DNA from 2 places in the Streptomyces sp. NPDC090108 genome. Region 2 is predicted to be linked to the other one. Evidence: riboswitches for the same ligand, from Rfam matches in the RefSeq annotation. Region 2 holds a riboswitch; the other holds the start of a gene.
The links. A riboswitch is a leader RNA that binds a small molecule or an ion and turns the genes downstream of it on or off. The one in region 2 is predicted to bind glycine.
Positions count from the first base shown of each region.

Region 1: another riboswitch for glycine. It lies ahead of gcvT (glycine cleavage system aminomethyltransferase GcvT); the one in region 2 lies ahead of gcvP (aminomethyl-transferring glycine dehydrogenase).

Region 1 is NZ_JBIVDQ010000001.1:292,358-301,279, reverse strand. It holds gene ACIPRD_RS01305 (EF-hand domain-containing protein) at 1-137, shown strand, start outside; partial or broken gene ACIPRD_RS01300 (NADPH-dependent F420 reductase) at 292-978, shown strand; gene ACIPRD_RS01295 (glycoside hydrolase family 25 protein) at 1,028-1,585, opposite strand; gene ACIPRD_RS01290 (hypothetical protein) at 1,853-2,080, shown strand; gene ACIPRD_RS01285 (L-serine ammonia-lyase) at 2,127-3,494, opposite strand; gene glyA (serine hydroxymethyltransferase) at 3,622-4,890, opposite strand; gene gcvH (glycine cleavage system protein GcvH) at 4,904-5,281, opposite strand; gene gcvT (glycine cleavage system aminomethyltransferase GcvT) at 5,485-6,612, opposite strand; glycine riboswitch at 6,778-6,878, opposite strand; gene ACIPRD_RS01265 (AAA family ATPase) at 7,059-7,751, shown strand; gene ACIPRD_RS01260 (enhanced serine sensitivity protein SseB) at 7,793-8,584, shown strand; gene ACIPRD_RS01255 (enhanced serine sensitivity protein SseB C-terminal domain-containing protein) at 8,812-8,922, shown strand, end outside.
Region 2 is NZ_JBIVDQ010000003.1:1,091,994-1,100,915, reverse strand. It holds gene ACIPRD_RS15110 (MerR family transcriptional regulator) at 1-474, shown strand, start outside; gene ACIPRD_RS15105 (bifunctional nuclease family protein) at 561-1,034, shown strand; gene ACIPRD_RS15100 (MerR family transcriptional regulator) at 1,297-1,941, shown strand; partial or broken gene ACIPRD_RS15095 (DNA polymerase IV) at 2,066-3,512, shown strand; gene ACIPRD_RS15090 (PRC-barrel domain-containing protein) at 3,434-3,805, opposite strand; glycine riboswitch at 3,925-4,018, shown strand; gene gcvP (aminomethyl-transferring glycine dehydrogenase) at 4,195-7,080, shown strand; gene ACIPRD_RS15080 (TOBE domain-containing protein) at 7,184-7,603, opposite strand; gene ACIPRD_RS15075 (ABC transporter ATP-binding protein) at 7,641-8,726, opposite strand; gene ACIPRD_RS15070 (ABC transporter permease) at 8,786-8,922, opposite strand, start outside.

The sequences.
Region 1 (8,922 bases), on a different contig from region 2:
AGTTCAAGTCCGCCCTGGCCCAGGAAGGTGACTGGAACGTCACCGAGACGGTGGCCGCGGCCATCATCAGGACCCGCGACCTCAACGGCGACAAGGTCCTGTCGTTCGACGAGTTCTGGGCCTACCTGAACAAGTGACCCGCGCGGAAGGGGGGTGCCGGCCGGTCCGGCGCCCCCCTTCGCCGTACCCGGCGCCGATGCGCCCCGCCGGTCACGTGCCTCTCACCCGTCCGCCGCACGGGCGGAATAGGCGCGGCGCGGCCGCGGTTGTCCCCGACGACAGAAGCATGCGTATGCATCGACCTGGAGATCTGCCATGAAGATCGGCATCATCGGCGCGGGCAACATCGGCGGCAACCTCACCCGGCGGCTCACCGCCCTCGGCCACGACGTGTCCGTCGCCAACTCGCGCGGCCCGGAGACGCTGAGGGAACTGGCCGAGGAGACCGGCGCGAAGCCCGTGCGCGCGGAGGAGGCCGCGAAGGGCGCCGACATCGTCGTCGTCACCGTCCCCCTCAAGGCGGTTCCCGGCCTGCCCGCCGGACTGCTCGACGGCGCGGCCGCGGACGCCGTGGTGATCGACACCAACAACTACTACCCGCGGGAGCGCGACGGCCGGATCGCGGCCATCGAGGACGAGGGGCTGACCGAGAGCCGCTGGATCGAACGGCAGCTCGGCCACCCGGTCGTCAAGGCGTTCAACGGCACCTACGCCCAGGACATCCTGGACCGCCACCGCCCGGCCGGCGACTCCGGCCGCCTGGCTCTGCCGGTCGCCGGCGACGACGCCGCCGCGAAGGCGAAGGTCCGCGACCTCATCGGCGAACTGGGCTTCGACACCGTCGACTCCGGCGGCATCGACGACTCCTGGCGCCAGCAGCCCGGCACCCCCGTCTACGGCCTGCGGGAGGGCGTGGACGCGGTCCGCGACGCGCTCGCGAAGGCCTCGCCGGAGCGCCCGGCGGACTTCAGGGGATAGCGGGACGCGGCGGCGGCCCCGGTGGACGGTGGCCGCCGCCCGTGGTCCGTCACGCGTCCGCGGCCCACTCGCGCAGCGCGGCCTTGCTGGAGAAGTCGGCCACGTCCCGGTCGAGCGGATCGGACGTGTACTGGTGGAAGCGCCACTTGGCCTGGATCCGCGGCTTGCCCGCGCTCACGTAGTCGGCGATCCAGAGCCCGTCGCCGGCGTACGAGGTGGTGTCGATGTTCAGCCAGTAGTCCCGGTTCGTGTACAGGATGACCCGGTTGTCCGGCCGCAGTTGCTTCACCTTCCGGATGAAGGCGTCCTTCTCCGCGTTGCTCGCGTGGGTGCCGTCGCCGGTCGTCTCCCAGTCGACGGCCAGGACGTCCCCCGGCCGGTCCGGGGCGTGCTGGACGAAGTACTCGGCCTGGGCGGTCAGGTTGCCCGGCCACAGGAAGTGGTAGAAGCCGACGACGAGCCCGGCGTCGCGGGCGGTCTTCGTCTGGGCCGTGAGCTTGGAGTTGACGTAGGAACGGCCCTCCGTCGCCTTTATGAAGACGAAGGACAGACCGTCCGTGTCGAACGAGGACGTCTGGAACGCGCTTACGTCGATGCCGTGCAGCATGGGGGTCTTGTGCCCGCTGCGCTCCCCGTCGGAACATGATGCTCCGTATTAATGGCTCCGGTGCGTCACCGAACCGCCGCCGCGCGCCCCGGCCCCGCCCGTCCCGGCGGCCCGCCACCAGGCCGCCACCGGGCCGCCATCAGGCAGGCGCGAGGCGGGCACCACTCAGGCATCGGGCGGGCATCAGGCGCCCACCGGGCGTGCGCCGATGGGGAGTTCACCCCCGGCCGGCGCCCCGCCAGGGCCCAGCCCCTAGACTCACCGACCGTGACCAACACCTTCCGGTGCTCCCAGTGCGACACCGTCGGCCTCGATCCCGGCTTCGTCGAGGACTCCGGCCAGAACGCCCGCGGCTTCTCCCGCTGGATCGCCGGCCCGCTCGAACGCGGCCCCCTCGGCGGGGCGAAGCGCTGGGGCCGGCCCGCCTGGCAGATCGACGCCTACCGCTGCCCCAACTGCTCCCACCTGGAACTCTTCGCCGGCATCCGCGACTGACCGCGCGGCGGACCGACCGGGTCCGGGCGCCCCGAGGAGGGAGCGCTCAGCACTCGATGATGTTCACCGCGAGCCCGCCGCGGGCCGTCTCCTTGTACTTGACGCTCATGTCCGCACCGGTCTCCTTCATGGTCTTGATGACCTTGTCGAGGGAGACCATGTGGGAGCCGTCTCCGCGCATCGACATCTTGGCGGCGGTCACGGCCTTGACCGCGGCCATGCCGTTGCGCTCGATGCAGGGGATCTGGACGAGGCCGCCCACGGGGTCGCAGGTGAGGCCCAGGTTGTGCTCCATGCCGATCTCGGCGGCGTTCTCGACCTGCTCCGGGGAGCCGCCGAGGACCTCGGCCAGCGCGCCCGCGGCCATGGAGCAGGCGGAGCCGACCTCGCCCTGGCAGCCGACCTCGGCGCCGGAGATGGAGGCGTTCTCCTTGAAGAGCATGCCGATGGCGCCGGCGGCGAGGAGGAAGCGGACCACGCCGTCCTCGTCGGCGCCGGGCACGAAGTTCATGTAGTAGTGCAGGACCGCCGGGATGATGCCGGCCGCGCCGTTGGTCGGGGCGGTGACCACGCGGCCGCCCGCGGCGTTCTCCTCGTTCACCGCCATCGCGTAGAGCGTGATCCACTCCATCGCGTGGGCCAGCGGGTTGCCCTCGGCGCGCAGCTGGCGCGCGGAGACGGCGGCGCGGCGGCGCACCTTCAGGCCGCCGGGCAGGATGCCCTCGCGGGACATGCCCCGCTGGACGCACTCGCGCATGACCCGCCAGATCTCCAGCAGGCCCGCCCGGATCTCCTCCTCGGTGCGCCAGGCCCGCTCGTTCTCCAGCATCAGCGAGGAGATCGACAGGCCCGTCTCCTTGGTCAGGCGCAGCAGCTCGTCGCCCGTGCGGAAGGGGTACTTCAGGACCGTGTCGTCCAGCACGATCCGGTCCGCGCCCACCGCCTCCTCGTCCACGACGAAGCCGCCGCCGACCGAGTAGTAGGTCTTGGTGAGCAGCTCCGCGCCCGAGGCGTCGTACGCCCACAGGGTCATGCCGTTGGCGTGGTACGGCAGGGCCTTGCGGCGGTGCAGGACCAGGTCGTCGTCGAAGGAGAACGGGATCTCGTGCGTGCCGAGCAGGTTCAGCCGGCCCGCCTCCTTGATCTCCCGCACCCGCTCGTCGGCGCCCTCCACGTCGACGGTGCGCGGGGAGGCGCCCTCCAGGCCGAGCATCACCGCCTTCGGGGTGCCGTGGCCGTGGCCGGTCGCGCCGAGCGAGCCGTACAGCTCGCAGCGCACGGAGGCCACCGAGCCGAGCACGTCCTCGCCCCGCAGGCGGCGGGCGAACATGCGCGCCGCGCGCATCGGGCCGACCGTGTGGGAGCTGGACGGGCCGATGCCGATCGAGAACAGGTCGAAGACCGAGACGGCCACGGGTGACTCCTCAAGACGGGTGGTGCGGGGGTGGTGCAAGGGGGCGTGTGTGCCGCGCGGGCGCGCGGAACGGCATCGCGCACGCCGTCCACTGTGTCCAGTGTGCGCGATGCCGGATGAAACGGACCTACCGGCCGAGGCCGGGGTACAGCGGGTGCTTGTCGGCCAGGGCGGTGACCCGGGCCTTCAGCGCCGCCGCGTTCGCTTCGTACGACGGCTTCAGCGTCTCGGCGATCACGTCGGCGACCTCGGCGAAGTCCTCGGCGGTGAAGCCGCGGGTGGCCAGGGCCGGGGTGCCGACGCGCAGGCCGGAGGTGACCATCGGCGGGCGCGGGTCGTTCGGGACCGCGTTGCGGTTGACCGTGATGCCGACCTCGTGGAGGCGGTCCTCGGCCTGCTGCCCGTCCAGCTCGGACTCGCGCAGGTCGACCAGGAGCAGGTGCACGTCCGTCCCGCCGGACAGGACGTTCACCCCGGCCTCGCGGGCGTCGGGCGCGGTCAGCCGCTCGGCGAGGATCTTCGCGCCCTCGACCGTGCGGCGCTGGCGCTCCTTGAACTCCTCGCCCGCGGCCACCTTGAAGGAGACCGCCTTGGCCGCGATCACGTGCTCCAGGGGGCCGCCCTGGAAGCCCGGGAAGACGGAGGAGTTCAGCTTCTTCGCGAACTCCTTCTTCGCCAGGATGATGCCGCCGCGCGGGCCGCCGAGGGTCTTGTGGGTCGTGGAGGTGACCACGTCCGCGTACGGCACCGGGTTCGGGTGCAGACCGGCGGCGACCAGGCCCGCGAAGTGCGCCATGTCGACCCACAGGAACGCGCCGACCTCGTCGGCGATCCGGCGGAACTCGGCGAAGTCCAGCTGACGCGGGTACGCCGACCAGCCGGCGATGATCACCTTCGGGCGGTGCTCCTTGGCGAGCCGCTCGACCTCGGCCATGTCGACCAGGCCGGCCTCGTCGACGTGGTACGCGACCACGTCGAACTGCTTGCCGGAGAAGTTCAGCCGCATGCCGTGGGTCAGGTGGCCGCCGTGCGCCAGGTCCAGGCCGAGGATGGTGTCCCCGGGCTGGGCCAGCGCGAACAGGGCCGCCTGGTTGGCGGAGGCGCCGGAGTGGGGCTGCACGTTGGCGTACTCGGCGCCGAACAGCTCCTTGACCCGGTCGATCGCGATCTGCTCGGCGACGTCGACGTGCTCGCAGCCGCCGTAGTAGCGGCGCCCCGGGTAGCCCTCGGCGTACTTGTTGGTGAGGACCGACCCCTGGGCCTCCATCACCGCGAGCGGCGCGAAGTTCTCGGAGGCGATCATCTCCAGCGTGGACTGCTGGCGCAGCAGCTCGGCGTCGACCGCGGCGGCGATCTCCGGGTCCAGCTCGTGCAGGGACGTGTTCAGGACAGTCATGCCTGTGACTCCTCTAGCCCGCGGTCTCGGCGGTGTACTCGTCGGCGGAGAGCAGGTCGCCCGGCTCCGCCGTGACGCGCACCTTGAACAGCCAGCCGCCGGCGAAGGGGTCGGAGTTCACCAGGGACGGGTCGTCGACGACGTCCTGGTTGGCCTCGGTGATCACACCGGTGACCGGCGAGTACAGGTCGGACACGGACTTGGTCGACTCCAGCTCGCCGCAGGTCTCACCCGCGGTCACCTCGGAGCCGACCTCGGGGAGCTGGACGAAGACGACATCGCCGAGCGCGTTGGCCGCGTGCTCGGTGATGCCGACCGTCGAGACGCCGTCCTCGGCGTCCGACAGCCACTCGTGCTCCTTGCTGTAGCGCAGCTGCTGCGGGTTGCTCATGGTCTGAATTCTCCTGTACGCGGGGAGGTGCTGGTCGATGGGAGCGTGCTGAAAGCGCTGGTGGGCGGGGGAATGTGCGCAGCGTCACGTGCGGCGGACGGCGTGGTCGCGCGACCACGCCACGCGTCCGCCCGCTCGCGCGGCGCCCGCGCCGCCCGCACACCGGGGCGGTCCGGGCCGGTCGGGCCCGGGCCGAGGAGGGGCTACTTCTGCCGCTTGTAGAACGGCAGCGCCACGACCTCGTACGGTTCGTGGCTGCCCCGGATGTCCACGCCGACACCCGCGGTTCCGGGCGCCGCGTGCGCCGCGTCGACGTACGCGATGGCGACGGGCTTGCCCAGGGTGGGGGAGGGGGCACCGGAGGTGACCTCGCCGATCACCTCGCCGCCGGCGACGACGGCGTACCCGGCGCGCGGCACCCGGCGGCCCTCGGCGATCAGCCCGACCAGGACGCGCGGCGGGTTCTGCCCGGCCCGCTCGGCGGCCGCGGCCAGCGCCTCGCGGCCCACGAAGTCGCCGTCCTTCTCGAACTTCACGACCCGGCCGAGACCGGCGTCGAACGGCGTCAGGGACGTGGACAGCTCGTGCCCGTACAGCGGCATGCCCGCCTCCAGGCGCAGCGTGTCGCGGCAGGACAGGCCGCACGGCACCAGGCCGGCGTCCTTGCCGGCGCCGGTGAGCGCCTGCCACAGCTCCACGGCGTGCTCCGGCTTCACGAACAGCTCGAAGCCGTCCTCGCCGGTGTAGCCGGTGCGGGCGATCAGCGCGGGGACACCCGCGACGGTGCCGGGCAGACCCGCGTAGTACTTCAGGCCGTCCAGGTCGGCGTCGGTGAGCGACTTCAGGATGCCGGGGGCCTCGGGGCCCTGGACGGCGATCAGCGCGTAGGCGTCACGGTCGTCGCGGACCTCGGCGTCGAAGCCGGCGGCGCGCTCGGTCAGCGCGTCGAGCACGACCCGGGCGTTGGAGGCGTTGGCGACCACCATGTACTCGGTCTCGGCGAGCCGGTAGACGATCAGGTCGTCCAGGATGCCGCCGTCGGCGCGGCAGATCATGGTGTAGCGGGCCCGGCCGACACCGACCGAGGCGATGTTGCCCACGAGGGCGAAGTTCAGCAGGGCGGCCGCGCCGGGGCCGGTGACCGTGATCTCGCCCATGTGCGAGAGGTCGAAGAGGCCCGCCTTCGTGCGCACCGCGATGTGCTCGTCGCGCTCGGAGCCGTACCGCAGGGGCATGTCCCAGCCGGCGAAGTCGGTCATGGTGGCGCCCAGTTCGCGATGCAGGGCGTCGAGCGCGGTGTGGCGGAGCTGACGTGATTCGGTGCTGCTCATCGGTCGTTCGTCTCCCAGGGGCATGACGGGCGAGGAAGGTCCTCCCCATCTGTCATCGGAACCTGAGAGGTTCGCCATGACCATCGTCGGCTCGCAAGGAGCCGTACGTCATGGCTTGCACCTTGGGTGGGGCCGCTGTGACGGCGGCCCGCTTTTCAGATGTGCCTCGCCCGCGCGGTAACGGGGCCTGAGAGATTCAAGGGAGGGACTTGCTCCTTCGGCGCCCTGGCGAGACTTGCTGCCGGGGACTCTCCCGCGCGGATTCAAACGGCCGGTATGCAGTTGGCGGGCACATCATTGCACGCCCCGGCCTCCCCCTCCAGAGCACGTCAGTTGTGACCGTTCTGTGGCAGTACGCGCACCGAACCGCCGGGCCCCGGGCATTACCTTCTCTTTACATTCGGGGGGCAGGGAACCCCCCGAGCCCACAGGGGAGGACGATCACGGTGAACAGGACTCCGGCGTACGCCGCCACCACCGGCACCGCGGTGCCGCAGCAGCCCTCCGCCCCCGCCCGCGAGCGCCTGGCCGGACCCGCGGCCCCGGCCGTCCGTGACCTGCGCGGCCACGCCGGCGGCAGCCCGCACACGCTGCGCTTCGGCCCCCGCGACCTGGTGGTGATCACCGGGCTGCCCGGCAGCGGCAAGTCCACCCTGATGCGGCGCACGGTCCCGGGCCCCCGCGTCGACTCCCAGGACGCCCGCGACCGCTGGGACGCCCGCGCCCCCCGCCTCCTGCCCTACGCCCTCTACCGCCCCCTCGTCCGCCTCGCCCACTACACGGGGCTGAACCGCGCCCTGCGCGCCGGCGAGGGAGTGGTCGTGCACGACTGCGGCACCCAGGCCTGGGTCCGCGGCTGGCTGGCCCGCGAGGCCCGCCGCCGCGGCGGCACCCTGCACCTGCTGCTCCTGGACGTCCCCGCGGGCACCGCCCGGGAGGGCCAGCGCGAGCGCGGCCGCGAGGTGTCCCGGTACGCCTTCCGCCGCCACCGCCGCACGGCCGCCCGGCTGCTGCGCAAGGTGGAACGGGGGACTCCGCCCGCCGGCTGCGGCTCGGCGGTGCTGCTGGACCGGGACGCGGCGGACGTCCTGCGACGGATCGTGTTCACCGGGATGGGCTCCGTCACCGGTACCGGCTAGCCTTTTGAGCCACAGCACGGATCCCAGCAGGCGGTAGGCACATGGACTTCCCGGCGGACTTTCCCGCGGACTTCCCGGCACAGGCGCACCCCCACCCGCACAGCGGGTGGCCCGGCAACGAACTGGAGGAGGTGCTCTCGGCATCGCTCGGCGTCCCCTCGGCGGGCGGCCGGATCGTCGAAGTACTCGGCCGCGGCTTCCTGTGGATCCCGCTGCCCAACGGCGGCAGTCCGGACAGCGGTTCGCTGGATCTGCCCACCATCGACATCGAAGGCCAGGTGTACATACCGGTCTTCAGCTCCGAGGAGCAGTTCCGGCAGGCGGTGGGCGCCCACATGTCGTACACCGTCGCCCCCGCCCCCGAGTTCGCCCGCGGCCTGCCGCCGCAGGTGGGCATCCTGATCAACCCCGACGGTGTGGTCGGCATGCCGCTGCCCCCGGAGGCGGTCGCCGAGCTGTGCCGTTCGGGCCGCGGCCCGCTGGACGGCCCCGACAGCGGAGGCCGGGTCCGGCTGTTCGAGCCCGACTGGCAGGAGGACCCGGTCGACTTCCTCGCCGCCGCCTCCGCCGAGTTCGCCGCCACCGGTGTGGTCCGCTCCGCCCGCCGCTGCCTCGCCGCCATCGAGACGGCCGACCCCGTCATGTTCGTCGGCGTCGAACTCTCCTCGTGGGACGGCGACATGCGCGCCCTCCCGCTGGAGGCCCTCGGCAAGGCCCTCGGCGCGGTCCCGGTCCCGTGGCCGGTGAACCTGATCCTCCTGGACGTGACCGAGGACCCGGTGGCCGAATGGCTCCGGGCCAGTGTGCGCCCCTTCTACCAGTCCGGTCACTGACACGCCTTTCCTCCGGATTCCTCCCGGGGGACGTCACCCCGGTCCGCCGGGACCGCGGTGACGTCCCCCGGGGGGAACCGCGCGACAGGTGACCGTCACACCCGCGGTCCCGCACGAACCCGTGGCCCCGGCCCGATTGGCGCTTAAGCTGTCCCTCAAGCGAGGGGCAATTCCAGAAAGGGCCGGTACAACAGGTGAGCGCGAGCCACAGCGGCAGCGTCGAGCACATGCTGCGCCAGGTCACCCCCGGGCGTTACGACGCCTACGAGGCACTGCTCCGCGCCCTCGCCGCCCCCGCCTCCGGCCAGATCTGGATGTTCCTGTGGCACGGCCAGGCC
Region 2 (8,922 bases):
GAGCACCTGGACGCCATGGAGCGCGGTGAGGCCGTGACGCTGCCCGTGGTGGGCCGCCAGCGCACCTGGGAGGACGACGCCCCGCGGCCGGCCGAGGGGCCCACGGTCGCCCGGGTGGGCCGGTCCGAGCTGATGGCGGCGGCGGACATCGGCGACGGTGAGCTGAAGGAGTGGGAGTCCTACGGGATCATCGCTCCTCTGGAGGACGGCGCGTACGACGCCGAGGCCGTCACCGTGGCCGCTCTCGTGGCCGAACTGGGCCGTTTCGGTATCGAGCCCCGCCATCTGCGGGTGATGAAGGCGGCCGCCGACCGCGAGGCGGGGCTGGTGGACCAGGTGGTGGCCCCCCTGAAGCGTCACCGCAATCCGCAGACCAGGGCGCACGCGGAGGCCCGCACCAAGGAGCTGGCACAGCTCACGGTGCGGCTGCACGCGGCGCTGGTGAAGACCGCTCTCGGGGTGCGGCTGCCCTGACCGGCGGGGCCGCCTCGTGCCCCGGATCGGGCACCTGTTCCCGGCCCGACTACCCAAACGTCCCGGGCACGGCCTAGGGTTGCTGTGTGAACGAGCTCGATGTCGTAGGTGTCCGGGTCGAAATGCCCTCGAACCAACCGATCGTGCTCCTGCGCGAAGTGGGGGGCGACCGTTACCTCCCCATCTGGATCGGGCCGGGGGAGGCGACGGCGATCGCTTTCGCCCAGCAGGGCATGGCCCCTGCCCGGCCGCTGACCCACGACCTGTTCAAGGACGTGCTGGAGGCCGTCGGCCAGGAGCTGACCGAAGTACGCATCACCGATCTGCGTGAGGGCGTCTTCTACGCGGAGCTGGTCTTCGCCAGCGGCGTCGAGGTCAGTGCCCGCCCGTCCGACGCCATAGCGCTCGCCCTGCGTACCGGAACGCCGATCTTCGGCAGTGACACGGTGCTCGACGACGCGGGCATCGCCATTCCGGACGAGCAGGAGGACGAGGTGGAGAAATTCCGCGAGTTCCTCGACCAGATCTCGCCCGAGGACTTCGGCACCAGCAGCCAGTGAACCGCCGCCGTCCGCACGGACGGTGGACCCGGGAGCGGTCGCCGGGGGGCCTGCCGGCGGGGCCGGGGGATGGCAATTGCCACCGTCCCGTGAGAGAGTCCTACGTCCTCCCGCGACGGCATTCGGCTAGCCTTTCCCCGCGGTGGGACACGGGAAACCACTCCTGGGGTGATTATCACTCGGCGTGCCGAGCGCGGCGATCGTTGACGCACCCCTGGTGACTGCCTACCGTCGAGAAGGCAGGTCAAGGACGGAGGTCGGCGTGAGAACCAGCGGCGACGGTACGGCCGGGGGTGCCCCCGGACCCGGTTTCGGGGCGAGCGGGCCGTACCGGCTTCAGGGCAGCGCGGCCGAATCCGCCCCGCAGCGGCCGACGGCGGTGCCCGACGGCGGAGGGGCGGCGCCCATGGCGTCCGAGGAGATCGGATACCGCGGTCCCACGGCATGCGCGGCCGCGGGCATCACCTACCGGCAACTCGACTACTGGGCCCGCACGGGTCTGGTCGAACCGAGTGTGCGGCCCGCCCACGGGTCGGGCACACAGCGCCTCTACAGCTTCAGGGACGTCGTCGTCCTGAAGATCGTCAAGCGCTTCCTGGACACGGGTGTCTCCCTCCAGAACATCCGCACCACCGTGCAGCACCTCAGGGAGCGCGGATTCCGCGATCTCGAGCGGATGACGCTCATGAGCGACGGCGCCACGGTCTACGAGTGCTCGTCTCCCGACGAGGTGCACGCCCTCCTCCAGGGCGGGCAGGGCATCTTCGGGATCGCGGTCGGCGTGGTGTGGCGGGACGTGGAGAGCGCCCTGTCGCAGCTGCACGGCGAGCGTGTGGACACCGGGGAGACGCTGGTCGGGCAGAACCCCGCGGACGAGCTGGCGCGGCGGCGCAACCGGGCGGTCTGACCGCGAGGTCGCCCGGCCGTCGGGTCCCGCGGTCGCGGTGCCGGCCGGGCGGCTCCCGGACACGGCGCGCGGCCCGGGTGCCCCTGCCGGTGCGTTGTCAGTGGCGTGGTGCAGCATCGGAGATGTGAGAAACGCTCCCACGATCCTGCATCTCGACATGGATGCCTTCTTCGCCTCGGTGGAGCAGGCGTCCAAACCGAGTCTGCGCGGCAAGGCCGTGGTCGTGGGCGGGCTCGGACCGCGCGGTGTGGTCGCCACCGCGTCGTACGAGGCACGGGTCTTCGGAGTGCACTCGGCGATGCCCATGGCCCAGGCGCGCCGCCTCGCGCCCAACGCCGCGTATCTCGTACCGCGCTTCTCCCTGTACCGGTCGGTCAGCGAGCGGGTGATGGCCCTGCTGCGGGAGCTGTCGCCGCTGGTGGAGCCGCTGAGCCTGGACGAGGCGTTCGTCGACCTGGAGGCCGGGGGAACGGCCTGTGACGAGGAGTCGGCGCGGCGGGCCGGGTCCGGACTGCGCGCGGACATACGGGCGGCCACGGGACTGACCGGGTCGGTGGGGCTCGCGGCCTCCAAGATGCTCGCCAAGATCGCGTCGGAGCAGGCCAAGCCCGACGGCCTGGTGCTCATCGAGCCCGGGACCGAGCGGGCGCTGCTCGGTCCCATGCCGGTGCGGACGCTGCCCGGGGTGGGGCCGGCCACCGGGGATCATCTGCGCAGGGCCGGGATCACCACCGTGGAGGAGCTCGCCGAGGCGGGCGAGGACGAGCTGGTCCGGCTGGTCGGCAAGGCGCACGGGCACGGCCTGTACGCCATGGCGCTGGCCCGCGACGACCGGCCCGTGGTGGCCGAGCGCGAGACCAAGTCGGTGTCGGTCGAGGACACCTACGACGTGGACATCCACGACAGGCTGCGGGTGGGCCTGGAGGTGCAGCGGCTCGCCGACCGGTGCGTGGGCCGGCTGCGCGGGGCCGGCCTGTCGGGGAGGACCATCGTGCTGAAGGTCCGACGGTACGACTTCTCGACGCTGACGCGCTCCGAGACGCTCCGCGGCCCCACCGACGACCCCGCCGTGATCCGGGAGGCGGCCGCGCGGCTGCTGGAGTCCGTGGACACCACCGGCGGGGTGCGGCTGCTCGGGGTCGGCGTCTCCGGGCTCGCCGACTACACGCAGGAGGACCTGTTCGCCCAGGCGATGCCCGCGCCGGGCGCGGAGACTCCGGGCGAGGCCGTACGACCGGCCGAGGACAGCCCCCCGGAGCCCGAGGAGCGGCAGTGGCGCGCCGGACACGATGTACGGCACGCCGAGTACGGGTACGGATGGGTGCAGGGCAGTGGCGTGGGGCGGGTGACCGTGCGCTTCGAGACGCCGCAGTCGGAGCCGGGCCGGGTGCGGACGTTCCTGGTGGGGGATCCCGCGCTGGAGGCGGCAGATCCGCTGCCGCTGGTGGCGGAAACCGGTCCGTGAGGGGCGCCGGCCCGCCGCAGGGCCGGTTCAGGCGTCCTCGGTGCCCGCCAGCTTGCCGAAGTCGTGGTCGGGGACGGCGGGAGGCGCGGCCACGTCGAGGCCGTAGTGGTGGTAGAGCTGGAGTTCCTGGTCGGGGGAGAGGTGACGGCCGACACCGAAGTCGGGGGCGTCCTTGATGAGGGCCCGCTCGAAGGGGACCCTGAGCGTGCCCTCGACCAGTTCGCTGGGCTCCAGAGGGACGAACGCGTCCCGCGAGAACAGACCGGTGCGTATGGCCGCCCACTCCGGCACGCCCGTCGCGTCGTCGAGGTACACCTCGTCGACCGTGCCGATCTTGGTGCCGTTGCGGTCGAACGCCTTGCGGCCGATCAGATTGCGCGGATCGATGTCGGTACGCACGGTCCCTCTCCCTCCACGTGGTCGCAACTCATCCGTAAGCACTACGAAAGAGCACATCGAGGGAGGCGGCCACTCGAAGCCTCCGGCGTTGACCTCGCTGGTAGTCTGACAACGGCTGCTGACCCCGTGCGGGAGAGTCCTCCGAGCAGTCGGAGGCGCCGAAGGAGCAACTCCTCCCCGGAATCTCTCAGGCCCCCGTACCGCACGGACGAGGTCACTCTGGAAAGCAGGGCGGGCGTCACCGACACCCGTTCTCACCGACGGTGAAAGCCGGGACCCTCGGGTACCCGGTGAAGCTCTCAGGTTCGAGATGACAGAGGGGGAGGCCGTCCGGGCACCCGCGCCGCGGTGCCCCTCGCAGGTCGTGTCAGACCAGGAGGCCTCCGTTCATGACCGCCCATCGCATTCCGCTCACCGAGCTCGAAGCCGGCATTCCGTTCGAGCAGCGCCACATCGGCCCCGACCAGGAGTCGCTGGCCAAGATGCTCGCGCAGGTCGGTTACGGCTCTCTCGACGAGCTGACCGCCGCCGCGGTCCCGGATGTGATCAAGAACGCCGACGCCCTCGACCTCCCGGGCGCCCGCACCGAGGCCGAGGTGCTCGCCGAACTGCGCGGGCTCGCCGACCGCAACCAGGTCCTCGGTTCCATGATCGGACTCGGTTACCACGGCACCTTCACCCCGCCCGTCATCCTGCGCAACGTCATGGAGAACCCCGCCTGGTACACGGCCTACACGCCGTACCAGCCGGAGATCTCCCAGGGCCGCCTCGAGGCCCTGCTGAACTTCCAGACGACGGTCGCCGACCTCACGGGCCTGCCCACCTCCGGCGCCTCCCTCCTCGACGAGGGCACCGCCGCCGCCGAGGCCATGGCGCTGTCCCGCCGCATGGGCAGGAACAAGAAGGGCCTGTTCCTGATCGACGCGGACACGCTGCCGCAGACCATCGCCGTCATCGAGACCCGCGCCGAGCCGACCGGCGTCGAGGTCGTCGTCGCCGACCTCAGCGAGGGCATCCCGGCCGGCATCGCCGAGCGTGACATCAACGGCGTGCTCCTGCAGTACCCGGGCGCCTCCGGTGCCGTACGCGACCTCAAGCCGGTCATCGACCAGGCGCACGAGCTGGGCGCGCTCGTCACGGTCGCGGCCGACCTGCTGGCCCTCACCCTGCTGACCTCGCCCGGTGAGCTGGGCGCGGACATCGCCATCGGCACCACCCAGCGCTTCGGCGTGCCGATGGGCTTCGGCGGCCCGCACGCCGGCTACATGGCGGTGCACGAGAAGTTCGCCCGCAGCCTGCCCGGCCGCCTGGTCGGTGTCTCCGTCGACGCCGACGGCAACAAGGCTTACCGGCTGGCCCTGCAGACCCGCGAGCAGCACATCCGCCGCGAGAAGGCCACCAGCAACATCTGCACCGCGCAGGTGCTCCTCGCCGTCATGGCCGGCATGTACGCCGTCTACCACGGTCCCGAGGGCCTGCGGACGATCGCCCGCCGCACCCACCGCTACGCCGCGATCCTCGCCGAGGGCCTGAAGCGGGCCGGCGTCGAGATCGTCCACGGCGCCTACTTCGACACCCTCACGGCCCGTGTCCCCGGCGGGGCCGCCGAGGTCGTCGCCGCCGCCTGTGAGAACGGCGTCAACCTGCGCCTCGTCGACGCCGACCACGTCTCCATGGCCTGCGACGAGACGACGAACCGCGCCCAGCTCGCCGCCGTCCTCTCCGCCTTCGGCGCCGAGGGCGATGTGGAGGCGCTCGACGCGGCCGCCGCGGAGGCGCTGCCCGAGGCCCTGCTGCGCGGCGACGACTACCTGACCCACCCGGTCTTCCGCGAGCACCGCTCCGAGACCGCCATGCTGCGCTACCTGCGCAAGCTGTCCGACCGGGACTACGCGCTCGACCGCGGCATGATCCCGCTCGGCTCCTGCACCATGAAGCTCAACGCCACCACCGAGATGGAGCCGGTCACCTGGCCGGAGTTCGGGCAGCTGCACCCCTTCGCGCCCGCCGGCCAGGCCGAGGGCTACCTCACGCTCATCCACGAGCTGGAGGACCGCCTCGCCGAGGTCACCGGGTACGACAAGGTCTCCCTCCAGCCGAACGCCGGTTCGCAGGGCGAGCTGGCCGGTCTGCTGGCCGTGCGCGGCTACCACCGCGCCAACGGCGACGAGCGGCGCGTCGTCTGCCTCATCCCCTCCTCCGCGCACGGCACCAACGCGGCCAGCGCCGTGATGGCCGGCATGAAGGTCGTCGTCGTGAAGACCGCCGAGGACGGCGAGATCGACGTCGAGGACCTGCGCGCGAAGATCGAGCAGCACCGCGACGAGCTCGCCGTGCTGATGATCACCTACCCGTCGACGCACGGCGTCTTCGAGGAGCACGTCGCCGACATCTGCGCCCAGGTCCACGACGCGGGCGGCCAGGTGTACGTCGACGGCGCCAACCTCAACGCCCTGGTCGGCCTCGCCAAGCCCGGTCACTTCGGCGGCGACGTCTCCCACCTCAACCTGCACAAGACCTTCTGCATCCCGCACGGCGGCGGCGGCCCCGGCGTCGGCCCGGTCGCGGTCCGCGAGCACCTCGCGCCGTACCTGCCCAACCACCCGCTCCAGCCGGCCGCCGGTCCGGAGACGGGCGTCGGCCCGATCTCCGCGGCGCCGTGGGGCAGCGCGGGCATCCTGCCGATCTCGTGGGCCTACGTGCGCCTCATGGGCGGCGAGGGCCTGAAGCGGGCCACGCAGGTCGCGGTGCTCTCCGCCAACTACATCGCCAAGCGCCTGGAGCCGCACTTCCCGGTGCTCTACACCGGCCCCGCCGGTCTCGTCGCGCACGAGTGCATCGTCGACCTGCGTCCGCTGACCAAGGCCACCGGCGTGAGCGTGGACGACGTGGCCAAGCGCCTCATCGACTACGGCTTCCACGCGCCGACCATGTCCTTCCCGGTGGCCGGCACGCTGATGATCGAGCCTACCGAGTCGGAGGACCTCGGCGAGCTGGACCGGTTCTGCGACGCGATGATCGCCATCCGTGCCGAGATCGACAAGGTCGGCTCCGGTGTCTGGCCCGCGGAGGACAACCCGCTGCGCGGCGCCCCGCACACCGCCGCCGCGCTCGGCGGCGAGTGGACCCACGCCTACACCCGTGACGAGGCCGTCTTCCCGGCCGGTGTCTCGGCCGCCGACAAGTACTGGCCGCCGGTGCGCCGCATCGACCAGGCCTTCGGCGACCGCAACCTGGTGTGCTCCTGCCCGCCGCTGGACGCCTACGAGGACTGACCGCCGGCCGCGGCCCCTTCTCGTGAGGGCCGTGTGAGGTGACACGACCGGCCCCGCCCGGACATCCGGGCGGGGCCAGTCGTGTCCTGGGGGCCGTCCGGATTCAGACGGCGGCCAGGGACACCTCGGTCGACTTGATCAGGGCCACCACCGGATCACCGGCCTTCAGCCCCAGATCGTCCGCCGACTCCAGGGTGATGGCGGAGGTCAGCTCACCCCCGTCGACCGCGACCTTGACCGCGGCCATGGCCGTGCCGCAGGCCACGTCGCTGACCGTGCCCGGCAGCTGGTTGCGGATCGAGACGCGCTCCAGCGGCTCGGTGGCGAGGGACACCTCGGTCGACTTCACCAGGGCGCGCACGGAGGACCCCTCGGTGAGCCCGAGGTCCTTCACCGACTCCAGGGTGATCGCCGCGGTCAGGTCCTGTCCGCCGGTGAGCCGGAGCCTGACGGTCGCCATGGCCTCGCCCCGCTGGATCGCCGTGACGGTGCCGGGCAGCTGATTACGGATGCTCAAGGTCATGAACGCACACCGTAGCGGCCCCGGCCCGTCAGGAGCCTCAGGCGGGATAGGCGTGCGTCTGCGTCGCCTTCACGGTCGCCCAGACCGGCGTACCCGGGTGGAGGTCCAGCTCGGCGGCGGCCACCGTGGTGAGGTCGGCGGCCAGGGAGAGCTCGCCGGTCAGATCGGCGCGGATCCGGTCGCCGTGCGTCTCCAGCCCCGCGACCTCGCAGCGCCACAGGTTGCGCGCGCTTCCGCCCTCCGGCCGCTCCGTGAAGAGTGTGACCGCGTCCGGCGGGAAGGCCACGAACACCGGTCCGGACAGGTCCTCCGTGGTCGTGACCGAGGGCCCGGCATCCAGTCGTACCGTCGGCCCCTGCGCACGGCCGCGGTACAGGTTCAGGCCGACGAGCTGGGCGATGTAGTCCGTGCGCGGACGGCGGGCGATGTCGGAGGGGGCACCCTCCTGGACGATCCGGCCGTCCTCGATGACCACGAGCCGGTCGGCGAGCACCATGGCGTCCAGCGGGTCGTGCGTGACCAGCACGGCGACGGCCTCGAACTCGGCGAGGTGGCGGCGCAGCTGGGCGCGGACCTCCAGGCGGGTACGGGCGTCCAGCGCGGCGAGCGGCTCGTCCAGGAGCAGCAGCCGGGGCTTGGTGGCCAGCGCCCGGGCCAGCGCGACACGCTGGGCCTGCCCGCCGGAGAGGCGGCGCGGTCTGGCGCCCGCGTGCTCGCCCAGGCCCATCCGGTCCAGCCAGACGGCGGCCTGCGCACGTGCCTCGGCCTTGCCCAGGCCCTGGCAGCGCGGCCCGAAGGCCACGTTGTCCAGCGCGGACAGGTGCGGGAACAGCAGATAGTCCTGGAAGACCACGCCGACCGGCCGGGACTCGGGGGGAGTGCGCTCCAGCGGGTCGCCGTCCAGCCGCAGATGCCCGTCGCCGAGCGGGACCAGGCCCGCGAGCGCGCGCAGAGCGGTGGTCTTGCCGGCCCCGTTGGGGCCGAGCAGCGCCACGACGTCCCCGGGCGCGGCGGACAGGGCCACGTCCAGCCGGAAGGAGCCGCGGTCCACGACGAGACGGGCGTCGAGTCCCTGCTCGTCCGCGGTCCCGAGGGAAGCCGTGGGCACGTCGGTGTCGGTCATGAAGCGGGTGTCCTCCAACGGCACGGTCGGGGCGGGCGTCTTCCATCCTCGCCGCAACGTCACGCTCCTGTCATCCAGCGGTCCCGCAGGCCCGCCAGGACCGCGATGGACACGGTCAGCAGGACCAGGCTGAGGGCGATGGCCGCCTCGGGGTCGTTCTGCATGGCGAGGTACACCGCGAGCGGCATCGTCTGGG